Regions from separate parts of the Streptomyces sp. NPDC006743 genome, predicted to be linked through region 2. Evidence: riboswitches for the same ligand, from Rfam matches in the RefSeq annotation. Region 2 holds a riboswitch; each other region holds the start of a gene.
The links. Region 2 has a riboswitch for S-adenosylmethionine ahead of ABZ719_RS00070 (amino acid ABC transporter permease). Riboswitches for the same ligand answer to the same signal wherever they lie in the genome.
Positions count from the first base shown of each region.

Region 1: another riboswitch for S-adenosylmethionine. It lies ahead of thrC (threonine synthase); the one in region 2 lies ahead of ABZ719_RS00070 (amino acid ABC transporter permease).
Region 3: another riboswitch for S-adenosylmethionine. It lies ahead of ABZ719_RS02335 (aminotransferase class V-fold PLP-dependent enzyme); the one in region 2 lies ahead of ABZ719_RS00070 (amino acid ABC transporter permease).

Region 1 is NZ_JBEYJA010000004.1:188,078-195,582, reverse strand. Features, by position in the region: gene ABZ719_RS05475 (extracellular solute-binding protein) at 1-261, shown strand, start outside; gene ABZ719_RS05470 (DUF3263 domain-containing protein) at 320-580, shown strand; gene otsB (trehalose-phosphatase) at 631-1,500, shown strand; gene ABZ719_RS05460 (trehalose-6-phosphate synthase) at 1,544-2,977, opposite strand; gene ABZ719_RS05455 (glucosyl-3-phosphoglycerate synthase) at 3,149-4,093, opposite strand; SAM riboswitch class I at 4,317-4,490, shown strand; gene thrC (threonine synthase) at 4,508-5,800, shown strand; gene ABZ719_RS05445 (MoaD/ThiS family protein) at 5,797-6,072, shown strand; gene ABZ719_RS05440 (cold-shock protein) at 6,504-6,707, shown strand; gene groL (chaperonin GroEL) at 7,182-7,505, shown strand, end outside.
Region 2 is NZ_JBEYJA010000001.1:11,692-19,196, reverse strand. Features, by position in the region: gene ABZ719_RS00095 (nuclear transport factor 2 family protein) at 167-544, shown strand; gene ABZ719_RS00090 (hypothetical protein) at 704-874, shown strand; gene ABZ719_RS00085 (hypothetical protein) at 897-1,883, opposite strand; gene ABZ719_RS00080 (hypothetical protein) at 1,961-2,443, opposite strand; gene ABZ719_RS00075 (MarR family transcriptional regulator) at 2,990-3,994, shown strand; SAM riboswitch class IV at 4,127-4,235, shown strand; gene ABZ719_RS00070 (amino acid ABC transporter permease) at 4,560-5,540, shown strand; gene ABZ719_RS00065 (amino acid ABC transporter ATP-binding protein) at 5,537-6,334, shown strand; gene ABZ719_RS00060 (transporter substrate-binding domain-containing protein) at 6,395-7,417, shown strand; gene ABZ719_RS00055 (GNAT family N-acetyltransferase) at 7,504-7,505, shown strand, end outside.
Region 3 is NZ_JBEYJA010000002.1:186,128-193,632, reverse strand. Features, by position in the region: gene ABZ719_RS02355 (NYN domain-containing protein) at 1-311, opposite strand, end outside; gene ABZ719_RS02350 (hypothetical protein) at 371-610, opposite strand; gene ABZ719_RS02345 (rhomboid family intramembrane serine protease) at 766-1,518, shown strand; gene ABZ719_RS02340 (Lrp/AsnC ligand binding domain-containing protein) at 1,515-1,796, shown strand; gene ABZ719_RS02335 (aminotransferase class V-fold PLP-dependent enzyme) at 1,884-3,245, opposite strand; SAM riboswitch class IV at 3,425-3,541, opposite strand; gene trpD (anthranilate phosphoribosyltransferase) at 3,625-4,689, opposite strand; gene ABZ719_RS02325 (ubiquinol-cytochrome c reductase cytochrome b subunit) at 4,870-6,507, opposite strand; gene ABZ719_RS02320 (Rieske 2Fe-2S domain-containing protein) at 6,504-7,505, opposite strand, start outside.

The DNA.
Region 1 (7,505 bases), on a different contig from region 2:
GAGTACGACCTGCTGCCCGTCACCACCTCCGCCTCCGAGGCGATGGCCGCGGCCCCGCAGGACAAGAACCTGTGGCCGTTCCTCCAGGAACTGTCCCTCGCCCAGCTCTACCCGGCGGGCAAGACGTCCTGGGCGCAGGTCAGCGCCGAGGTCAAGAAGCGCATCGGCGGCACGGTCACCCCCGGCGGCGACCCGACGGGCGTCCTCAACCAGCTCCAGACCCTCGCCTCGGAGGCCGAGGCCAGGGAGAACGCGGGCTGAGCCGGCCGGGCCCGGCTCCGCCCGGCGCGTTGTCGGTGGCCGGGGTTACCGTGCCCGTATGGACGTGGACGACGACGCGGGCGGCGAGCGGGAGCCGGGTCTCGGGCTGCGGGAGCGGGAGATCCTCGCCCTGGAGCGGCGGGGCTTCACCGGCCCCGGCCTGAAAGAGCGCGCGATACGCGAGGAACTCGGGCTCTCCCCCGTCCGCTACTACCAGCTCCTCAACGCCCTGCTCGACGACACGCGGGCCCTGGCGCACGACCCGGTGACCGTCAACCGGCTGCGCCGTGTGCGTCAGGCGCGGCGGTCGGAGCGCTGAGCGGCGGCCGCCGAGGAGTGGGCCCGGCCGTGTGTGGATAGGTTCGGCGTATGGGCCACGACACCGACTCGACCAACCCCGCCCCCGACGCCCCCGCCCTGCCGGTGCCCGCCACGCGGGCCGGACGGGACGGGCTCGCCGCGCTGCTCGCGCGGCCGGAGCGCGCGGTGATCGCGCTCGACTTCGACGGCACGCTCGCACCGATCGTGCCCGACCCGGACCAGGCCAGGGCGCACCCGGGCGCGGTGCCCGCCCTGGCCGCGCTCGCCCCGAAGGTGGCCGCCGTGGTGGTGGTCACCGGCCGCCCCGCCGGAGTGGCGGTGCGGCACGGCGGCTTCGCCGGCGTGCCCGGCCTGGACCACCTCGTCGTCCTCGGCCACTACGGTGCCGAACGCTGGGACGCGGCCACCGGCACCGTCACCGCCCCGGCCCCGCACCCCGGCGTCGCCGCCGTCCGCGCCGAGCTGCCCGGCTTCCTGGACCGGATCGGTGCCTGGCAGGGCACCTGGATCGAGGAGAAGGGCCGCTCCCTGGCCGTGCACACCCGCCGCGCCGAGGACCCCCAGGCCGCCTTCGACGCCCTGCGCGAGCCCCTGGCCGGCCTGGCCGCCCGCCACGGGCTGATCGTCGAACCCGGCCGGATGGTCCTCGAACTGCGCCCGCCGGGCATGGACAAGGGCGTCGCCCTCCTGGACCTCGTCCGCGGCCTCGGCGCGGGCTGCGTCCTGTACGCCGGGGACGACCTCGGCGACCTGCCCGCCTTCACCGCCCTGGACAAGCTCCGCTCCGACGGCCTGCCGGGCGTCCTGGTGTGCAGCGGCAGCACGGAGGTGACCGAACTGTCCGAGCGGGCCGACCTGGTGGTCCCGGGCCCCGCGGGGGTGGTGGAACTCCTCGGCGCCCTGGCGGCGCACGCCTGAGCCCCGGGGCCGGCGCGGGCGCCCGGGGCGGTGGAGGACCGGGTCAGCCCGCGTTCAGCTCGTGCAGCTGGTCCAGGAACCACTGGGCCGGCGGGAGCGCGGTGGCCGCCGCGGCCAGGCGGCCCGTCCGTTCGGACCGTTCCGTGCCGGGCATGCTCAGCGCCTCGTGCAGCGCCGCCGCCGTGCCCGCCACGTCGTACGGGTTGACCACCAGCGCGTCCTCGCCCAGCTCGGCGTAGGCGCCCGCCTCCCGCGACAGCACCAGCGCGCACCCCGAGTCGGAGATCACCGGGACCTCCTTGGCGACCAGGTTCATCCCGTCCCGGATGGGGTTGACCAGTGCCACGTCCGCGATCCGGTAGGCGGCGAGCGAGCGGGCGAAGTCGTCCTTGACGTGCAGGACGACCGGCGTCCACCCGGGCGTGCCGAACCGCTCGTTGATCTCCTGGGCAAGCCGCCGCACCTCGGCCGTGTACTCCCGGTAGACGGCGAGGTCCTGCCGTGAGGGGTAGGCGAAGGCGACGTGCACCACCCGTTCGCGCCACTCGGGGCGGTCCTGGAGCAGCTGCCGGTATGCCAGCAGCCCGCGCACGATGTTCTTCGACAGCTCGGTGCGGTCCACCCGGACGATCGTCCGGCGGGCCCCGCCGTCCGGGGCGGCGCCGATCTCCTCGCGCAGCGCCGCCATCCGCTCCTTGACGTCGGCCCGGTGCGAGCGCTCGCGCAGGAACTCCGCGTCCGCGCCGAGCCCGTGCACCCCGACGCGGGTGCCGCCGAGCCCGCCGGCCAGCGCCTCGCAGCACTGCGCGAAGGCGTCCGCCCACCGCTGGGTGAGGAAGCCGAGCCGGTCCGCGCCCAGCATGCCGCGCAGCACCTGCTCGGCGATGTCGTCGGGCAGCATCCGGAAGTAGTCCACGGGCGCCCACGGCGTGTGCGAGAAGTGCCCGATCCGCAGATCCGGCCGGAAATCGCGCAGCATCCCCGGGACCAGCGTGAGGTGGTAGTCCTGCACGAGTACGGCCGCGCCCTCGGCGGCCTCCTCGGCCAGCGCCTCGGCGAACGCCCGGTTGTAGGCCTCGTACGAAGCCCACTGGCGCCGGAACTCCGCGTCGAAGACGGGCTCCAGCGGGGTCTGGTAGAGCATGTGGTGGACGAACCACAGCACCGAGTTGGCGATGCCGTTGTAGGCGTCGGAGAAGACGTCCGGGGCGATGTCGAGCATCCGGACCCGCTGGCCGCCGGTGTCCTCGGCCGGCAGCCGCCGGCCGTCCTCGAAGCGCCGTACGGCCTCCCGGTCGGCGTCGCCGAGCGCGGCGCACACCCAGACCGCGCCCGCGTCCGGGCCGATCGCGGACAGGCCGGAGACCAGCCCTCCGCCGCCGCGTTTCGCGTGCAGGGAGCCGTCCTCGCGCAGCTCGTACGAAACCGGCCCGCGATTGGACGCGACCAGCACTTCGGCACCGTGCGTTGCAGCCATGGTCCTCAACCTAGCCCGGCTTTCGAACGCTCAAACGTACGCGGCGGCGCCCCGCCGGCGCGGCGGGTCCGGTCCCGGCCACCCGCCCGGCGGCGGCCCGCACCCGGGCGCGGTCACCCGGCCGGGGCCCGCGCCGGGTCCCGGCGACGTGCTCCCGCCGTCCGCTTCGGGTCAGGCCACCCGGCGGGCCGCGTACTCCGCGATCTCCGTCATCGGGGGGCGTTCCTCGGTGTCCACCGAGTACGTACGCGGCTCGAAGCCGTCCGCGCCGCGCTCGAACTGCGTGAGCGAGGGGCGGAGCAGGTGGCCGCGGGCCAGGCGGAGCTGGGCCGTGCGGTAGATCGCGGCGGACATCCGCCCGAGCGCCTGCCCGTCCTGGTGGCGGTGGATGCGCTCGCCCACGTCCACCTGGGCGAGCGCGTCCAGGCCGACCAGGTGCAGCGCGTCGACGAGCATGCCCAGCTCGACGCCGTACCCGACCGGGAACGGCAGTTGCTCCAGCAGCGAGCGGCGGGCCGCGTACTCACCGCCGAGCGGCTGCACGAATCCGGCCAGCTGCGGCCAGTGCATGTTGAGCAGCGGCCGGGCCATCAGCTCGGTGACCCGGCCGCCCTGCCCGGCGGCGGTGCCCAGCGGACGGTCGTACATCGCCTTGACCAGCTGCACCTCCGGATCGGTGAGCAGCGGCCCGACGATGCCGGTGACGAAGTCGGCGGAGAACTCCCGCAGGTCGGCGTCGACGAAGCAGACGACGTCCCCGCGGGTCACCAGCAGCGAGCGCCACAGCACCTCGCCCTTGCCGGGCACCGCGGGGATGCGGGGGAGGATCGCGTCGCGGTGCACCACCCGGGCGCCCGCCGCGGCGGCCACCGCCGAGGTCCGGTCGGTGGAGCCGGAGTCGACCACGACGAGTTCGTCGACCAGCGGGACCCGCGCCATCAGGTCGCGGCGGATCACGGAGACGATGTCGCCGACCGTCTCCTCCTCGTTCAGCGCGGGCAGCACGACGCTGACCGAGGAGCCGCTCGCGCGTTTGGCGGCCAGTACGCCGTCGAGCGGCCGATCGGCGACGGACCAGGACCGTGTCCTCAGCCAGCGCTCGACTTCTTCCAGCACGGTCGGTGACTCCTCACTCCTGCTCGGATCGCTGCGGCCCGCTGCCCGGCCCGGATCACATCATCGTGTGATCTGTCTCGCGGTTCGGACGTCCGTCTCGCCCCGTCCTGGCCGTCGGTTACAGTCTTGAACAACGCGGACGACGCTCGCATGCCGGGGTCGCCGCGACCTGCCACCGCGTGATCGCGCGGCAGGACACAACAGCAGGACCACAACCGAATACCGCTCATCCAGAGGGGCAGAGGGACACGGCCCGATGAAGCCCCGGCAACCCTCCAGCCGGTCTCGTACCGACGGATCGCTGTACGTCAGCCGTCCGCTCGCCACCGCGGGGCTCCCGGCTAGGGAAGGTGCCAAATCCGTCTCACGGCGAGATGCGTCGTGAGGAAGATGAGGAGAAAGGGCCTCGCCTCCATGGCTGTGCAGACAGTTGCCACCAGCACCGACACCCCCTCCGTCGATCTCGGCCCCGCCGCCGCGCTCAGCTGCCGCGAGTGCGGCCACCGCGTGCCGCTGGGCCCGGTCTTCGCCTGCGAGGAGTGTTTCGGCCCGCTGGAGATCGCCTACGACTTCTCGGGCCACGACACCGAGGAACTGCGCAAGAGGATCGAGGCCGGTCCGGCGAACATCTGGCGCTACGCCCCGCTGCTGCCCGTCCCCGCCGACGTGGCCGGCAAGCCGAACCTCAACCCCGGCTGGACCAAGCTCGTCCAGGCGGACCACCTCGCCGCCGAGATCGGCGTCGACACCGGCAGGCTCTTCGTCAAGGACGACTCCGGCAACCCGACGCACTCCTTCAAGGACCGGGTCGTCGCCCAGGCCCTGGAGGCCGCGCGCGCCTTCGGCTTCACCACCCTGTCCTGCTCCTCCACCGGCAACCTGGCCGGTGCCGTCGGCGCCGCCGCCGCCCGCGCCGGCCTGCGCTCGTGCGTGTTCATCCCGCACGACCTGGAGCAGGGCAAGGTCGTCATGGCCGCGATCTACGGCGGCGAGCTCGTCGGCATCGAGGGCAACTACGACGACGTGAACCGGTTCTGCTCCGAGCTGATCGGCGACCCGGCCGGCGAGGGCTGGGGCTTCGTCAACGTCAACCTGCGGCCGTACTACGCCGAGGGCTCCAAGACGCTGGCGTACGAGATCTGCGAGCAGCTCGGCTGGCGGCTGCCGGACCAGATCGTCGTCCCGATCGCCTCCGGCTCGCAGCTCACCAAGGTCGACAAGGGCCTGCGCGAGCTGATCGCGCTCGGGCTGGTCGAGGACAAGCCGTACAAGATCTTCGGCGCGCAGGCCGAGGGCTGCTCGCCGGTGTCCACCGCCTTCAAGGCCGGGCACGACGTCGTCCGGCCGCAGAAGCCGGACACCATCGCCAAGTCCCTCGCCATCGGCAACCCCGCCGACGGGCCGTACGTGCTGGACATCGCGCGCCGCACCGGCGGAGCGGTGGAGGATGTGACGGACGCGCAGATCGTCGACGCGATCAAGCTGCTCGCCCGCACCGAGGGCATCTTCGCGGAGACCGCGGGCGGTGTGACGGTCGGTGTCACGAAGAAGCTGGTCGAGGCCGGCGTCCTCGACCCGACGAAGACCACCGTCGTCCTGAACACGGGTGACGGCCTGAAGACCCTGGACGCGGTGGCCGGCACCGGTCTGACCGCCACCATCCGCCCGACCCTGGACTCCTTCCGAGAGGCTGGCCTCGCATCATGAGCGTGACCGTTCGCATCCCCACCATCCTGCGCACCTACACCGGCGGACAGGCCGAGGTGAGCGCCGAGGGCGCCACGCTCGCCGATGTGATCTCCGACCTGGAGAAGAACCACACGGGCATCGCCGCGCGCGTCCTGGACGACCAGGGCAAGCTGCGCCGCTTCGTCAACGTCTACGTCAACGACGACGACGTGCGTTTCGAGCAGGGCCTCCAGACCGAGACCCCGGACGGCGCCGGCGTCTCGATCATCCCGGCGGTCGCCGGCGGCTGACCATTACCGTAGGTAATGTCGATCACCGAGCGTGCCGTGAATTGCCCCCTCCGCGAGAGAAGCGGAGGGGGCAATTCCATGTGATTGAGCGCGGTAGAGTTGGGGAACACGCCCCGGATCTTCCGGATGAGCGCCTGTGGATTCCTGCCGCCCGCCGATGAGAAGCAGCCAAAATGCGCGGGTATTCTGCGGCATTTGCCTTGTTTTGCGGGGCCCGACTTGCCCGGGGATCGACTGAATTCTCGTCACATTCCGGACCGCTCCCGCCCGGAATTCTCGTCCGATTGACCTGTTGCAGACGGCAGTTGGACAGATACATTCAGCCGCGGTCGACGCGTTCCGGCGCACGCCCCCGATCCACGGGGGGTGAGGTCTGACCCGGATCCGCGAAGTGCGGATCTGTGCAAGGGCCAGTAATAGGGGAGTTAGGCATGGCTCAGGGCACCGTCAAGTGGTTCAACGCGGAGAAGGGGTACGGCTTCATCGCGGTCGACGGTGGTGCGGACGTCTTCGTCCACTACAGCGCGATCCAGATGGACGGCTACCGCACGCTGGAAGAGGGCCAGCGGGTCGAGTTCGAGATCTCGCAGGGTCAGAAGGGCCCGCAGGCCGACATGGTTCGCGTCACCGCCTGAACGTACGTCACACGAAGGGCCCACACCTCCACGGGGGTGTGGGCCCTTCGTCCGTTCCCGCCCGCGCCCCCGGCCGCCCGCCCGCGCCCCCGGCCGCCCGCCCGCGCCCCCGGCCGCCCGCCCGCGCGCCGGCCCGCACGCCCGGCCGCCCGCGTGCCCGCGCTCCCGCCCGACCGGCAGGCCCCCGTCCGCCCCCGGCTGATCCCGTCCGCGCGCACGCCCGGCGCGCGCGCCCGTCCATCACCCGACCACCACCCCTCATCGAGCCCGCTTCGCGGGCGGACCTTGCACTCGGGCATGCCGAGTGCTAATCATTGGCGTTAGCACTCTGAAGGTGAGAGTGACAACGAAGGACCGGGTCGGTGAGGCCCGCAGGCCGCGTGGGGCAAGGAACCACAAGGCCGGCGAGCCGTCCGTCGCGGGCGCGGGCGCGGTCCGAAGGAATCACCCCCAGTCCTGGAGGGACCACTTCACATGGCCAAGATCATCGCGTTCGACGAGGAGGCGCGGCGCGGCCTCGAGCGCGGCATGAACCAGCTCGCGGACGCCGTCAAGGTGACGCTCGGCCCCAAGGGTCGCAACGTCGTCCTCGAGAAGAAGTGGGGCGCGCCCACGATCACCAACGATGGTGTCTCCATCGCCAAGGAGATCGAGCTCGAGGACCCGTACGAGAAGATCGGCGCCGAGCTGGTCAAGGAAGTCGCCAAGAAGACGGACGACGTCGCCGGTGACGGTACGACCACCGCGACCGTCCTCGCCCAGGCCCTGGTCCGCGAGGGCCTGCGCAACGTGGCCGCC
Region 2 (7,505 bases):
GCGCCCCACGGACCCTGACCGTCGAAGAGCGCGGCCTCTTCCAGCGCACCCCGCTCGGTCACGACGTGGTGCAGGGCTCGGCGTCATCAGCGCGGTCGGCACGACGGGCACTGCGGGATGGCTGACCACGATGGGAAGAGAGGGTGCCAGCTGGTATTAGTGGTGTATGCAGGAAGAAACCGCGCGGTCCGCCATCGACATGTTCCTCTCCTCGTTCAACGCCTCGCACGACCGCTACGTGCCGGCCCTGCTCTCCCAGGCCCTGACCTCCGACGTGGTCTTCTGGGGGCCGTTGGGCCGCAGCGAGGGGATCGAGGCGGTCGAGCGGTTCGTGCTCGACATCCGTCGCCACCCGGCGGGGACCGGCACCATGGTGCGCTGTTCGGCGGTGGACATGCCTGGCGAGTGGGCCCGGTACCGGTGGGCCTTCACCACGCCGGACGGAGGCCCCCGCCTGGCGGGAACGGATGTCGTCCATCTACGGCGGAACCTCCTCGACCAGGTGATCGTCTTCGCGGGGGAGATCAAGCCGTCCGCCTCCTGAGCGGTCCTCCTGGGCCCCGCCCTTCCCCCTGGGACGCCGCCCTTCCCCTTGAACCGGCCGGTTCGGCGCCCCGGGTCATGGGGCGCGGCTCGGGCGAGGACGACGCGACGACGTCCGCGCCACGAGCCCGTTCTTCGGGGTCCTCGATGACCACTGCTGGTGGTGCCGGCCGCGGCCGTGGTGGGGGTCGGCGCGGGGTACCTGGTTCGCCGCTCCGGTGGGTCGTATCCCGCAGCGGCGCTGCGGGCCGGAGCGGCATTCGGAGCCACGCTGGTCGTGGTGGTGACGGTGACCGGGACCCTGGCCGCCGTGGCCGCCCTGCTGCGGTGATCGCGCCGGCTGCTCTCGGCGCTCATGGCGAGGCAGGGACCTTGCCGGACAGATACCGCTGGACCGCCGCGAGTTCACGGTCACGGTCGCGTGCGACACGGGCGAGATCGTCGCCGTCACGGGCGATGGCCGCCTCCTGGTAGGCGGATTCGACCGCGAACCAGACGCCGGCCAGATTCGTCCGCTGCTTGCAGGCGACGTCTGTCCGGGCCTGCGCGAGTTCCGTCTGATCGGGCTCGGGGAGGTCCAACGCGGACAACCGGGCCGAGGCGCTCAGCGGGTCGGCGGCCACGCGGTAACCGTTCCGCTCCATGCACCGCTGCCAGCGGCGGAAGACGTCCGTGACGCGCGGGTCCCGGGACGAAGCGACGAAACTCTCGGCTTTGATGCGGGAGACGATGCCGTCCGCTCCGGTGCCGGGCCCCTGGAGGCCGTCCGACGCCGAGGACCGCGCTCCCAGCGCGCGGTCGGGAGCGCCGTAACACCCGTTCACCGCAACGCGCCGGCCCAGATACTCGGTGATCCGTTCGCCGGTGGTCACGTCGACACCGCTGAGGACGGTCCGCGCCCCGGCGGACAGGGCCGGTGGCTTGGCCTGTGCCCGACCGGCGGTGGCGGCGGACGCAGGTGCGTCGCGAGGCACGTGATAGCCCCAAGTCCGCGCCGTTTCGGGGTCGGTGACACCGTAGCGCCGGAACATCACCGAGTACTGGAGGACTTGTTCGCCCGTGGCGGGGGCGTGACTGACGGGATAGGTGAAGCCGAACCCGCGCATGCAGTCGCGCACCAGCGAGGCCGCCGCCCAGTCGTACCGCGCGGTCTGCGCCGGAGTCAGCATGTACCGCTCGATGGGCAGGTGCAGGGACTGAACGTCCGCGCCGGCGGTGGGCGTGGCCGCGGGCGGGACCTCCTGACCGGGCTGGGCGCGGCCGGAGGTGCATGCCGTCGTGAGGGCCAGCAGGAGCGCGCACGGAGCGACAGGCCGGCAGGCGGAGCGGAAGAACCCCATGGTGTTGTCTCCTTGCCAGGCGGGGCCGCCGGTGGAGCGCGGCCCCGCACCGGATCACATCGGCCGGACGGACCGGGTCAGTGGCCCACGCCCGGGCAACGGGTGTGGTCCGAAATGGCTATGGACGCCTCGTCGTTGCGCAGGTAGTCCTTGAGGTTGCCGCCCTTGCCGGGACTGAGCCAGTTCGAGTTCCCCTGGAAGTCCTGCGAGTACCAGATGCCGACGTTGCAGGCGGAGGAGGCGTTCTCCGCGGAGGCCGCGTTGTTGCGCACGGCCTGACCGGCGCCCGCCGAGCCGTGGCCGTCGGAGGAGAACGTGGCGCCGCTGAGGTTGCGCACGGCGGTGGACTTGGACTTCCAGGCCGCGCCCTCGGCCCCCGGCGAGTAGTAGAGGCAGAAGAAGTACGGGCTGGTCGTCCCGCACCGCACCGGCGAGCTGTTGGTGTTCCAGCCGTCGATCGTGTCGCTGGTGGCGCTGGACTGCCCGGCCAGGACACCGACCAGGGCGAGTGAGGCGGCGGCCGCTGTCCCGAGCCGCGCGACCATGCGCTGTGCATACATGTGGGTTCCTCGTTTCTCCTCGCACCCCGATGAGGCGCGAGAGGGATCAAAGACGGTTCCTGAAGGGGGGAGCGCTTCATGGCGTGCCCGGGTGGCAGCCGTCGGCGCCCGCACGGGCAGGCGAGGCCCCCGCCGGCCGGTGCCGTTCCTCCGGCCGGGAGGGGGCACCTGCCGGGCCCGCTCCATCAGGATTCCTTCGTCGTCCGTGGCCGATCGAGCAGATTCGGGCTGCGCCGAATGGCGGACAAACGGCTTGCCCAGCCCGCTCGTTGGGGCGCGGGCGGCGATCCGGCGGTGTGCCGTCCTGATTCGGTCTGGACCGGACTTGGAGATTCACGAAGGATCACCCTCGGCTCTTAGAGCTGCGAACAAAAGGGGCGCCCGGCTCGCGACGCCCGGCACGCACGCTCGCGGCGTTGCCGAAAGGTCCTGGTAGCTCCGCTACCAGGACCTTCCGGCGCCTTGCGATCGCACGCACCGGACGCCGCGAGCTGACCGGACTCCCCTTCTGTTCGCAGCTCTTACGCACCGGGCACGGGGGGAAGCATGGTCTACCGCATTCACTTCACGGTCGAGGACCTGATGAGGACCCGGGTGGCGCAGCCCTCGCCACTGATGGAACTGGCCGCCGCGGTACGCATCCTGCAGAGCCGCAGCCACCCGGTGCGGTTCGGGGCGTGGAGACACGCCGCCTTCGCCGGCTTGGAGCCCATGGCCCGGATGGTCCTCGACCTGATCCCGCCAGGGGGCTGGGCGCCCACGTTCCTGAGTTCCGCCGGCACGGGCGAGCCGCACGAGCTGCTGGACCGGGCGCGCGCCGCACCCCGTTCCCGGGTCCGCGAGGACCTGGCCCACATAGCGGAACGGCAGCCGCTCCCGCCGTGGGCCCGCCACCTGGCCGACGACCGCGACCTGCGGCGGCGGCTCCACGAGAGCCTGGATCACGTCCACGACGTGCTGCTGTCCCCCCACTGGGCCCGTGTCGTCGGCGAAGCAACGGCCGACCAGGGGATACGGATGCGGCATCTGCTCACCGGGGGAGTGGAAGCCCTGTTCGCCTCGCTCGACCCGCGGCGGATCCGCTGGACGGCACCCGTCCTGGAAGTCGCCATGGTCTCCGGTTTCGATGGCGACCTGTACCTCGAAGGCCGAGGGCTGCTCCTCGTCCCTTCGGTCTTCGGAGCGGACTCGCCCGCCATCGACATCGACGCCGAACCACAGCCCGTGGTGAGGTACCCCGTCGGCCACGGCTCCGCGCCACCCCTCACGACGCCGGTCCGCCCGGCCCCGACCGCAGCACACACTTCACTGAGTTCTCTGATGGGCCGGACCCGCGCCTCCGTGCTGTACGCCATCGCCCAGCACCCCAGCTGCTCGACCAAGGAACTCGCCGCTCTCACGGGCATGACGCCCCCCAGCGCCAGCGAACACGCGACCACCCTGCGCGCGGCCGGACTGATCCACACGGTCCGGCACCGCAACACGGCACTCCACAGCCCCACCCCCATGGGGATCGCCCTGCTCAACTCCGCGCCACGCGCGGGAGTGTGACGGTGCGTCAGAGGAACCGGAACGGCTGAGTCTCCAGTGCCCCGGGTCCGGGCCCGCAGGCCGGACCCGTTCCACCTGGTGGACGAGCATTGACATCCGTTCGGGTCATTGTCTTAACTACGTGCCCAGAACGGTCATGAGTGTCAGCGACAAGCCCTGGCTGGCTGACCGGCAACCCTCGCACCGCGGTGGGGTGCCCCAGGCGACGACCGGACCGATGAGACTTCGGTAAGCGCGAGGCCCACAGGGCCGGAACAGTGACGGTGACGCCATGTACGCAGCTCCCAGGACGGCGACACGCCGCCCGCAGAGCCGCGTGTCGCCGTACCCGACCCCCCTCGTCGTCGATCGCGCCATCGATCTGCTCCGCGTGAACAGCGCACTGTGTACCGCACCGGGCAGCGCCCGCTGCCGGGGCTGACACCTCTCCGCAGCCCCCGCCTCCCCTGACCGGCACCGCCCGAGCGGTGTGCCGTCGTCCTCCACGCCCCCGGTGCCTCGCCGTCGTCCGCGCCTTCGCGCGCCGCCGCGCTTCCGGGGTGTCCCCACCCAGCCGGAGCCCACCATGAGTGAACCCCCTGGCGCCACCGTCACCCTCGCCGAAGCGCCGACCACCGAGGGACGTCAGCAGACCCTCACCGCCCAGCGAGTCCTGCCGCTACGGCGGCCGGGACGCTGGATCGCCACCGCGGCAGTCCTGGTCCTGGTCGCCCAGTTCGTCCACGGACTGGTCTCCAACCCCTTCTACCAGTGGGACCGCTTCGGCTACTGGTTCCTGCGGCCGAACATCCTCGACGGACTCCTCATCACCTGCGAAGTAACCGCCTACAGCGCGGTGCTGGGCCTCCTCGGCGGCATCCTGCTGGCCCTGGCCCGGCTGTCGAGGAGCCCGGTGCTGCGCGCGGTCAGCTGGACCTACGTCTGGGCGCTGCGCTCCATCCCGCTCATCGTGGTGCTGATCTTCCTCTACAACTTCAGCGCCCTCTACAAGACGCTGAGTGTCGGTGTCCCCTTCGGGCCGGCCTTCTTCTCCTTCGACGAGTCCCGGCTCGCCACCGACATGGCCGTCGCCGTCGTCGGCCTCAGCCTCAACGAGGCCGCCTACGCCGCCGAGGTGGTCCGCGGCGGCATCCTCTCCGTCGACCAGGGCCAGCACGAGGCGGCCACCGCGCTCGGTCTGCCGAAGAGCTACCAGTTCCGGAGGATCGTCTTCCCGCAGGCGCTGCGTTCGATCGTCCCGAACTACGTCAACCAGCTCATCGGTCTCGTCAAGGGCACCTCGCTGGTCTTCTACGTCTCCCTGCTGGACCTGTTCGGCACCGCCCAGTCCATGGGCTCCACCTACCCCGGCGACATCGTGCCGCTGCTGCTGGTCGTCACCGTCTGGTACCTGGTCCTGACCAGCGTCGTCTCCGTTCTCCAGTTCTACGTCGAGCGGTACTACGCCCGCGGTGCCACCCGCAGCCTGCCGCCGACGCCGCTGCAGAGGCTCCGCACCGGTCTCGGCGACCTGCGGACCCGCATCCGCCGGGAGGCCGCCGTATGACCGCCAAGACCCTGCAAGCCCTGGCCGCCGTCGAGCCCGCCACCGTGGAAGTGCACGACGTGCACAAGTGGTACGGCTCCCACCGGGTGCTGAACGGCATCGACCTGACCGTCCGCCCCGGCGAGGTCACCGTCATCCTCGGTCCGTCCGGCTCCGGGAAGTCCACCCTGCTGCGGGTCATCAACCACCTGGAGCAGCCCGACATCGGCCACGTCAGCATCAACGGCGAGCTGATCGGCGTGAAGCGGCAGGGCGAGCGGCTGAGGGAGCTGAGCGAGCGGGCCATCCTCACCCAGCGCGCCCGGATCGGCTTCGTCTTCCAGAACTTCCACCTCTTCCCGCACCTGACCGTCCTCGACAACGTGGCCGCCGCGCCGGTCGCCACCGGGAGGCTCGGCAAGCCCGAGGCGCTGGAACTCGCGCGCGAACTCCTCGGCCGGGTCGGCCTCGCCGACAGGACCGGCGCCTATCCACGCCGGCTCTCCGGTGGCCAGCAGCAGCGTGTCGCCATCGCCCGCGCCCTCGCGCTGCGTCCCGGCGTCATCCTCTTCGACGAACCGACCTCCGCCCTGGACCCCGAACTCGTCGGCGAGGTCCTCGCCGTCATCAAGGACCTGGCGACCAGCGGCACCACCCTCGTCATCGTCACCCACGAGATCGGCTTCGCCCGCGAGATCGCCGACCGGGTCGTCTTCATCGACGGCGGAAAGATCGTCGAACAGGGGCCGCCCACCGAGGTCCTCGACAGCCCCCGGCACGAGCGGACCCGCGACTTCCTCGGCAAGGTCCTCTGACACACCGCACCCCGCGACCACCCCACCCCGCTCCCTCACCTGAAGCGACAAGGAACAGCCATGTCTGCCCACGTCACCCGACGCAGCCTGACACGCGGCATCACCGCGGCGACCGCCGTCGCCACCCTCGCCACCGGGCTCGCCGCCTGCGGCGGCGACAGCGAAGCCGCCACGGCGGTGAGCGACACCGCCGGCACGGTCACCGTCGGCCGGCTGTCCAACGGTGCCGCCAAGGAGACCACCTTGAAGGTCCCGGAGGTCAAGTCCATCAGCGCCGAGCTGCCCGCCGCCGTCAGGAAGAGCGGCAAACTGGTGATCGGCTCCGGCACCCTGCCGTCAGGCTCCCCGCCGCTGGGCTTCGTGGGCAGCGACCAGAAGACCCTCACCGGTTCCGAGGCCGACCTGGGCAGACTGGTCGCGGCCGTCCTCGGCCTCGAACCGGAGGTCAAGCGGTTCACCTGGGAGAACCTCTTCGTCGGCATCGACAGCGGCAAGGTGAACGTCGGCTTCTCGAACATCACCGACACCGAGGAGCGCAAGCGCACGTACGAGTTCGCCTCCTACCGCAAGGACGACCTCGCCTTCGAGACGCCCAAGTCCTCGAAGTGGACCTTCGACGGCGACTACCAGGCTCTCGCGGGCAAGACCGTCTCGGTCGGCGCGGGCACCAACCAGGAGCGGATCCTGCTGGAGTGGCAGAAGAAGCTCCGGAGCGAGGGCAAGAAGCTCACCGTCAAGTACTTCCAGGACAACAACAGCCTCTACCTGGCCCTGAACAGCGGCAAGATCGACGCCTTCCTGGGCCCCAGCCCCAACCTCTCCTACCACGTCACCCAGACCGCGAGCACCCCCGACGCGACCAGGATCGCCGGCCGGTACTCCGGCGCCGGCGAGGCCCTCCAAGGGCTGATCGCGGCGACCGCGAAGAAGGGCAGCGGCCTGGCCAAGCCTCTCACCGACGCGATCAACCACCTGATCCAGAACGGCCAGTACGCCCAGTGGCTCGCCGCCTGGAACCTCTCCGGCGACGCCGTCACCAAGTCCGAGGTCAACCCGCCCGGACTGCCGCTCGACAACTCCTGACCACCGCGTGCCCCGGACTCCACCGCCGCCCGCGGCGGAGTGCCCGCGCGCCGCACACCCGAGCCGCCCACGGAGAACGCCACGCCAT
Region 3 (7,505 bases), on a different contig from region 2:
GGGGGCGGCGCGCCGGAGTCGAGGGCGTCGCACAGCTCCGCCTGCGCCTCCCGGAACTTCTCCCCGACCCGCTGCCGGAACAGCGTGTCGGTCTCCAGCGCCGCCGCCATCGCGTTGCCGGCGAACTTGGCCCGGCGGTTGGGCGCGAACCGGGCGTACTGGCGCAGTTGCGCGGGCAGCTCGGCGACGGTCAGCCGGCCGAAGGCGTCGGCCACGATCTGCACGACCCTGCGGCGCACGCCGTCGGGCAGCGGACAGTCGAGCACCTCAGCGGCGCCGTCGCCCGGCTCCCCGCCTCGTGTCTGCGCCATCCGTCACCCCAATGCCTCACGGGACCCCTCCCGGGGTCGCCTGTGCGGGTCCGCTCCGCTCAGGAGCCGGCGCCCGGCCTGTCCACGAGTTCCACCTTGTCCACCGCGTTGCACCAGCGGCAGCGCACCGACTCGATGGTCTCACTGACGACCTCGCGCTCCTCGACCGTGGGCTCCCCGGCCAGGTCGAGGTGGACGTACTCGACGACCTTCGAGGAGCGCGTCACGTCGAAACGGGTGAGGTTGCCGCAGAGGGTGCAGCGCCACCGCGTCGTGGCGGTCGGCAGGGGAACCGTCATCGGGCTGCTCACTTTCCTTCCGGATTCCGCGACGCGCCGGCTTCCCCGGTGCGCCGGCTCGTAACCCTACGGCCTGGAGGCCACTCGGCGCCCGGCTGTCCACGGCGGCGAGGCGGTGTGTGCGGATGCGTCCTGTTACGTCATGCTCTGTACACATGATCAGCTCCAGGAACGCGGTGGCCGCCCGGACGGTCAGGGCACTCAGGGCGGTCCGGTCCACATCGGCGCCGGTGACGACCGCCCTGATCGTCCTGTGCTGCGCCGCCTTCGCGATCAGCCCGGCCGCCGGACTCCTCCCCGCCCACGGCACCGGGGACACCCTGCTCCAGGCCCAGCAGGCCTACTTCCGGCGCTGGGGCGTGATCCCCGCCGACCTGTTCACGGGCTCCGCCCGGGCCGCGCTCACCCCCGCCACGGCCCTGTTCGTGCACGGCAGCTGGGTGCACCTGCTCGGCAACATGCTCTTCCTGCACGTCTTCGGCGCGCTGACGGAGGAACGCCTGGGCCGCGTCGAGTTCACGCTGTTCTACCTCGGCTGCGGCTACCTGGCCCTGCTGGGGTACGCCGGCGCCCACGCGGACTCCGGCCAGACCCTGGTCGGGGCCTCGGGGGCGATCTCGGCGGTCCTCGGCGCCTTCCTCTACCTGTTCCCCCGGGCCCGGGTCACCAGCGTGCTGCCGTTCCTCTTCTTCCTGCCGCTGCGCCTGCCCGCCTGGGTCGTCCTGCCCTTCTGGGCCGCCCTGCAGTGGCTGGCCGCCGGCCGGGCCCCCGACGGGCCCGGCGTGGCCTACCTGGCCCACGTCATCGGCTTCGCGCTCGGCTTCGGCTACGCGTGGGCCAGGTTCGGGCGGCCGACTAGAGTGAAGGCCACCCCTGCTCCGGCCCCCGAGGGAGAGAACCAGCCGTGATCACCGCGATCGTCCTCATCAAGACCAGCGTGGACCGGATCCCCGAGATCGCCGAGCGGATCGCCTCGCTGGAGAGCGTGAGCGAGGTCTTCTCCGTCACCGGCACCTACGACCTGATCGCCATGGTGCGGGTGGGCCGGCACGAGGACCTGGCGGAGATCATCCCCGGCCGGATCAGCAAGATCCCCGGCGTGGAGGCCACGGACACGCACGTCGCCTTCCGCACGTACTCGCAGCACGACCTGGAGGCGGCGTTCGCGATCGGGCTGGACTCCTGACCGTCCGACCGCCGCCCCCGGAGCACCGTCCGCCGCGGCCTCCCGCGGCACAGCGCCGGCTCGTCACCGGCCACGGGACGCGGGTCCTCACACGGCGGGCACGCAGCGGCCGTCCTCGGTGCGGTACGTCCACTTCGCGCCCTCGGCCACCAGCTCCCGCACCGCCGCCACGAAGCGCTCCACGTGCTCGTCGGGGGTGCCGGCGCCGAAGCTGACGCGGATGGCGTTGAGGGACTTCTCGCCGGGCGCGGCCTCGGGGGCGCCGCACTCGCCCTGGGTCTGCGGGTCGCTGCCGAGCAGGGTGCGCACCAGCGGGTGGGCGCAGAACAGGCCGTCGCGGACCCCGATGCCGTACTCGGCGGAGAGCGCGGCGGCGAAGTGCGAGCTGTTCCAGCCCGCCACCACGAAGGAGAGCACGCCGACCCGCGGGGCGTCGTCCCCGAACAGGGAGAGCACCTTCACCTCGGGCACCCCGGCCAGCCCGTCGCGCACCTTGCCGATGAGGTACTGCTCGCGGGCCACCAGCGTGTCGAACCCGGCCTCGGTCAGCGCCTTGCAGGCCGCCGCGATCGAGTAGGCGCCGATGACGTTCGGCGAGCCGGCCTCGTGGCGGGCGGCGCTGTCGTGCCACTGCACCTCCACTCCCCCGTCCGCGCGCCGCGTCACCCGGCGGCTGGCGCCGCCGCCCGCGAGGTACGGCTCGGCCTCCCGCAGCCAGTCCGCGCGCCCGGCCAGCACACCGGAGCCGAAGGGGGCGTACAGCTTGTGCCCGGAGAAGGCGACCCAGTCGACGTCGAGGTCCTTGACCGACACCGGGTGGTGCGGGGCGAGCTGGGCGGCGTCCAGGACGATCCGGGCACCGTGCGCGTGGGCGGCGGCGGCCAGCTCCCGCACCGGCCACAGCTCGCCGGTGACGTTGGAGGCGCCGGTGACGCAGACCAGGGCGGGGCCGTGGGGCTCGCGGTCGGCCAGCGCCCGTTCCAGGGTCGCCACGGCCTGCTCCGGGGTGCGCGGGGCGTTGAGGTAGGTCACCTGCGCGTCGCGCCAGGGCAGCAGGGACGCGTGGTGCTCGGTCTCGAAGACGAACACCCGGCAGTCGGCCGGGACGGCGCGGGCCAGCAGGTTGAGGGAGTCGGTGGTGGAGCGGGTGAACACCACCTGGTCGTCCGCGCGGCAGTCGAGGAACCCGGCGACGGTGCGGCGGGCGTTCTCGAACAGGTCGGTGGAGAGCTGCGAGAGGTAGCCGGCCCCGCGGTGGACACTGCCGTAGTAGGGGGCGTACGCGGCCACGTCGTCCCAGACCCGCTGGAGCGCGGGGGCGCTGGCCGCGTAGTCGAGGGCCGCGTAGGTGACCTCGCCGCCGGTCACCAGCGGCACGGTCACATCCCGTCCCAGAACGGGCAGCGGGGCACAAACGGACTGGTCGGCGGCGACGGTGGAGACAGACATGGGTGAACTCCCGTGAAAGCAGGGCGAATCCACCACGCGAGCGGACAGGGCTCCAGCGTGGTGGAGTGAGAAGAGGTGTGCGGAGGCGGGGCTCTGCGGCCTCGGGGCCGGTCGCCCTAACGCATTCGGTTGCTCACGGAAGGCTCCCTCGTACGACCAGGACCCCTGGTGATGCGAGGGGTCCGCGCTTGCCGTAGACCTCGCTGCCTACGACCTGGTCTTCACCCGGGGCACCCCGCCACGGACGGAGGGTTGCCGGACAGCCGGCCGGGGCCACATGGCTGTCACTCATGACCTGGTCCAACATCTTGCCACACGATCTTCCCGGCGCAAGGCGCGGTCCGGATCGTGGACCGCGCCCCGCGCCGCGCCGCACGGCTCAGGCGTTGCTGGCGGCCACCCAGCGCTCCAGCGTGCGCCGGGCCGCCCCGGAGTCGATCGACTCGGCGGCCTTCTCCATCCCGGCCCGGATCTGCTCCGCCAGCGTCCCCGAGCCCGGTTCCAGGGCGACCAGGGCCGCCGCCGAGTTCAGCAGGACGGCGTCCCGCACGGGGCCGCTCTCGCCCTCCAGCAGCCGGCGGGCGACCTCGGCGTTGTAGGAGGCGTCCGCGCCGCGCAGCGCCTCCACCGGCACCAGGTCCAGGCCGACGTCGCGCGGGTCGAAGGCCTCCTCGGTGACCTTGCCGTCCCGGACGATCCACACCCGCGAGGTCGCGGTGGTGGTCAGCTCGTCGAGCCCGTCGTCGCCGCGGAAGACCAGGGAGGAGTTGCCGCGTTCGGCGAAGACGCCCGCCACGATCGGCGCCTCGTGCGCCACCGCGACGCCGACCGCCTGGGCCTTCACCTTGGCCGGGTTGGTCAGCGGACCGAGCAGGTTGAACACCGTGCGGATGCCCAACTGCCCGCGGGCGGCGCCCACATGGCGCAGCGCCGGGTGGAACTTCACCGCGAAGCAGAACGTGATCCCGGCCTCCTCGGCGACCTCGACCACCCGCCGCGGCGTCAGGTCGAGGTTGACGCCGAGCTTCTCCAGGACGTCGGAGGCGCCGGAGGCGGAGGACGCTGCCCGGTTGCCGTGCTTGACGACCTTCGCGCCGGTGCCCGCGACGACGATCGAGGACATGGTGGAGATGTTCACCGTCTTGGCGCCGTCGCCGCCGGTGCCGACGATGTCGACGGTGGCGCCGGGCACCTGGATCACGTTGGCGTGCTCGTACATCGTGCGGACGAGGCCGGTGATCTCCTCGACGGTGGCGCCCTTGGCGCGCAGGGCCACCGCGAAGGCCGCGATCTGGGCGTCGGTCGCCTCGCCGCCCATCATCCGGTCCATGGCCCAGGCGGTGTCGTCGGCGACCAGGTCCCGGCCCTCCAGCAGACCGTTCAGCATCCGGGGCCAGGAACGGCCCGCCGCGGTGTCGCCTCCAGCGGGGGTCACAGCGCTCATAAGCCGCTCCTGAATCGGTGCCCGGGGCTCCCGGACGCTATCTCTCGTACCGATGTCCACCCTATCCAGCCCCGGGCACGGCGAAGGGCCCCGTCCGGGATTGGGGCACCCCCTGCTCTTCTGAGCTTGGGGGAGGACGGGGCCCTTCGGCCTGGCGTGGCGACGCTCAGGGGTCAGTGATCAGTGGTGGCCGTGGCCGCTCGTGATCTCCTTGTACTCCTCGACGGTCGGCTTCGCGATCTGGCTGTCCTCACCGAAGTACGCGTTGCTGAGCTTGGCGCGCAGCTTCTCCGTACCCCCGACCTTGCGCTCGACACCGTTCTCGTCGACCGTCGGGCCGATCTCGGCCGGCTCGTACTGGTGGTGGGCCGTGAGGGTGTACAGCTGCTCCTGGCTGAGCGGCTCGTGGACCTCGATGAACTCACCGTGCGGCAGGCGCTTGATGATGCCGGACTCGCGGCCGTGCAGCACCTTGTCCTTGTCCCGGCGCTGCAGGCCGAGGCAGATCCGCTTCGTGACGACGAAGGTGACGATCGGCGCCAGGAAGAACGCGATGCGCACGAACCAGGTGATCGCGTTGATCGACAGGTGGAAGTGGGTGGCCCACAGGTCGTTTCCACCGCCGACCAGCAGCACGAAGTACCAGGCGATCCACGCCGCACCGAAGGCCGTACGGGTCGGGACGTTGCGCGGACGGTCCAGGATGTGGTGCTCGCGCCGGTCGCCGGTGACCCAGGACTCGATGAACGGGTACAGCGCGATGACCGCGAGGACCACACCGAAGAGCACCAGCGGGATGAACACGCCCAGGACCAGCGTGTGGCCCCAGAAGTTGATCTCCCAGCCGGGCATCGCACGGATGAGACCCTCGGCCATGCCCATGTACCAGTCGGGCTGGGCGCCGGTGGACACCTGGTCCGGACGGTAGGGGCCGATGGCCCAGACCGGGTTGATCTGCGCGATCGCCGCGATGGCCGCGATGGCACCGAAGACCAGGAAGAAGAAGCCTCCGGCCTTGGCCATGTAGACCGGCAGCAGCGGCATGCCGACGACGTTGTTGTTGGTCTTGCCGGGGCCCGCGAACTGCGTGTGCTTGTGGTAGAAGACCAGGATCAGGTGGCCGACCACCAGGCCGAGCATGATACCCGGCAGCAGCAGGATGTGGATCGAGTAGAACCGGGCCACGAAGTCGTGACCGGGGAACTCGCCGCCGAAGAGGAAGTACGAGATGTACGTGCCGACGATCGGCACGGACAGGATCGCGCCCTCCATGAAACGGACACCGGTGCCGGACAGCAGGTCGTCCGGGAGCGAGTAACCGGTGAAACCGGTGAACATGCCCAGGACGAACAGCAGGAAGCCGAACATCCAGTTGACCTCACGCGGCTTGCGGAACGCGCCGGTGAAGAACACACGCATCATGTGCACGAACATGCCCGCGAGGAAGATCAGCGCGGCCCAGTGGTGGATCTGCCGGATGAGCAGACCACCGCGCACCTCGAAGGAGATGTGCAGGGTCGAGTTGAACGCCTCGCTCATCAGCTGTCCCTGGAGCGGGACGTAGCTGCCGTGGTACACCACCTCGTTCATCGACGGGTGGAAGAACAGCGTCAGATACACACCCGTGAGGATGATGATCAGGAAGCTGTAGAGGCAGACCTCACCCAGCATGAACGACCAGTGGTCGGGGAAGATCTTGCGCATGTTGGCCTTGGCCAGGCTGTAGATGCCCAGCCGGCCGTCGGCCCAGTCGGCGAGCTTCTCGCCGGCCGGTGCCTTCCCGCGCGCGCGGGACGGGTTGCTCGCTGAAGTACTCATCCGCGCTCCCAGAATGCAGGACCGACGGGCTCCTCGAAGTCGCCGAGCGCCTCGAGGTACCCCTCGCTGTCCACGCCGATGCGCAGCTGCGGCAGGGCGTGACCGGCCGGGCCGAAGATGACTCGGGCGCCGTCGGAGAGGTCGAAGGTGGACTGGTGGCACGGGCACAGCACGTGGTGCGTCTGCTGCTCGTACAGGGAGATCGGGCAACCGACGTGGGTGCAGATCTTCGAGTAGGCCACGACACCCTGGTGCGACCACTCCAGCTCGCGCTTGTCCTTGATGTTGTCCGGCTGCAGCCGGACGATCATCAGGGCCGCCTTGGCGATCTCCTGCTGGAACTCCTCGCTCGTCTCCTCCAGGCCGTCGGGCTTGGCGAAGGTGAGCGAGCCGACGGCGATGTCCTCGGGACGCATCGGCTGGTTGGTGTTCATGTTGACCAGGCGCTTGCCCTTCGCCCACATGGTGTGGCGAAGCGATTCCTTGGGCAGCGGGCCCAGGTCGCGCAGCAGGAACAGCCCGGACAGCGGCACCAGCGTGAGGGCGCCCAGCATGGTGTTGCGGATCAGCGGACGGCGGCCGATCGCCGACTCCTTGGCACCCTGCTTGAAGTCCGCGTGGACCTTCGCACGGACCTCGGGGGACGCCTCGATCGGGTGACGCTCGTCGGCGACCTCCGCGTCCGACATCAGGGTGCGGGCCCAGTGGACCGCGCCCGCGCCGATGCAGAACAGCGCCACGCCCAGCGTCAGGCCCAGCGCGAAGTTCATCGCGCTGAGGTGCCCGATCGGGAAGACGTAGATCGACTTGTCGTTCGGGATGGTCACGTACGAGACGATGAAGCCGACGGTGGCCAGCATCGACACCGTGAACATCAGGGCGACGGCACGCTCGGACCGCTTGGCGGCCCGCTCGTCGATGTCCTGGATCCGGTGCTCGTGGGGCGGCAGGCCCGGGTCGGCGAACGGGTTCTTGTCGTCCGCGACCCCTACGGCGCC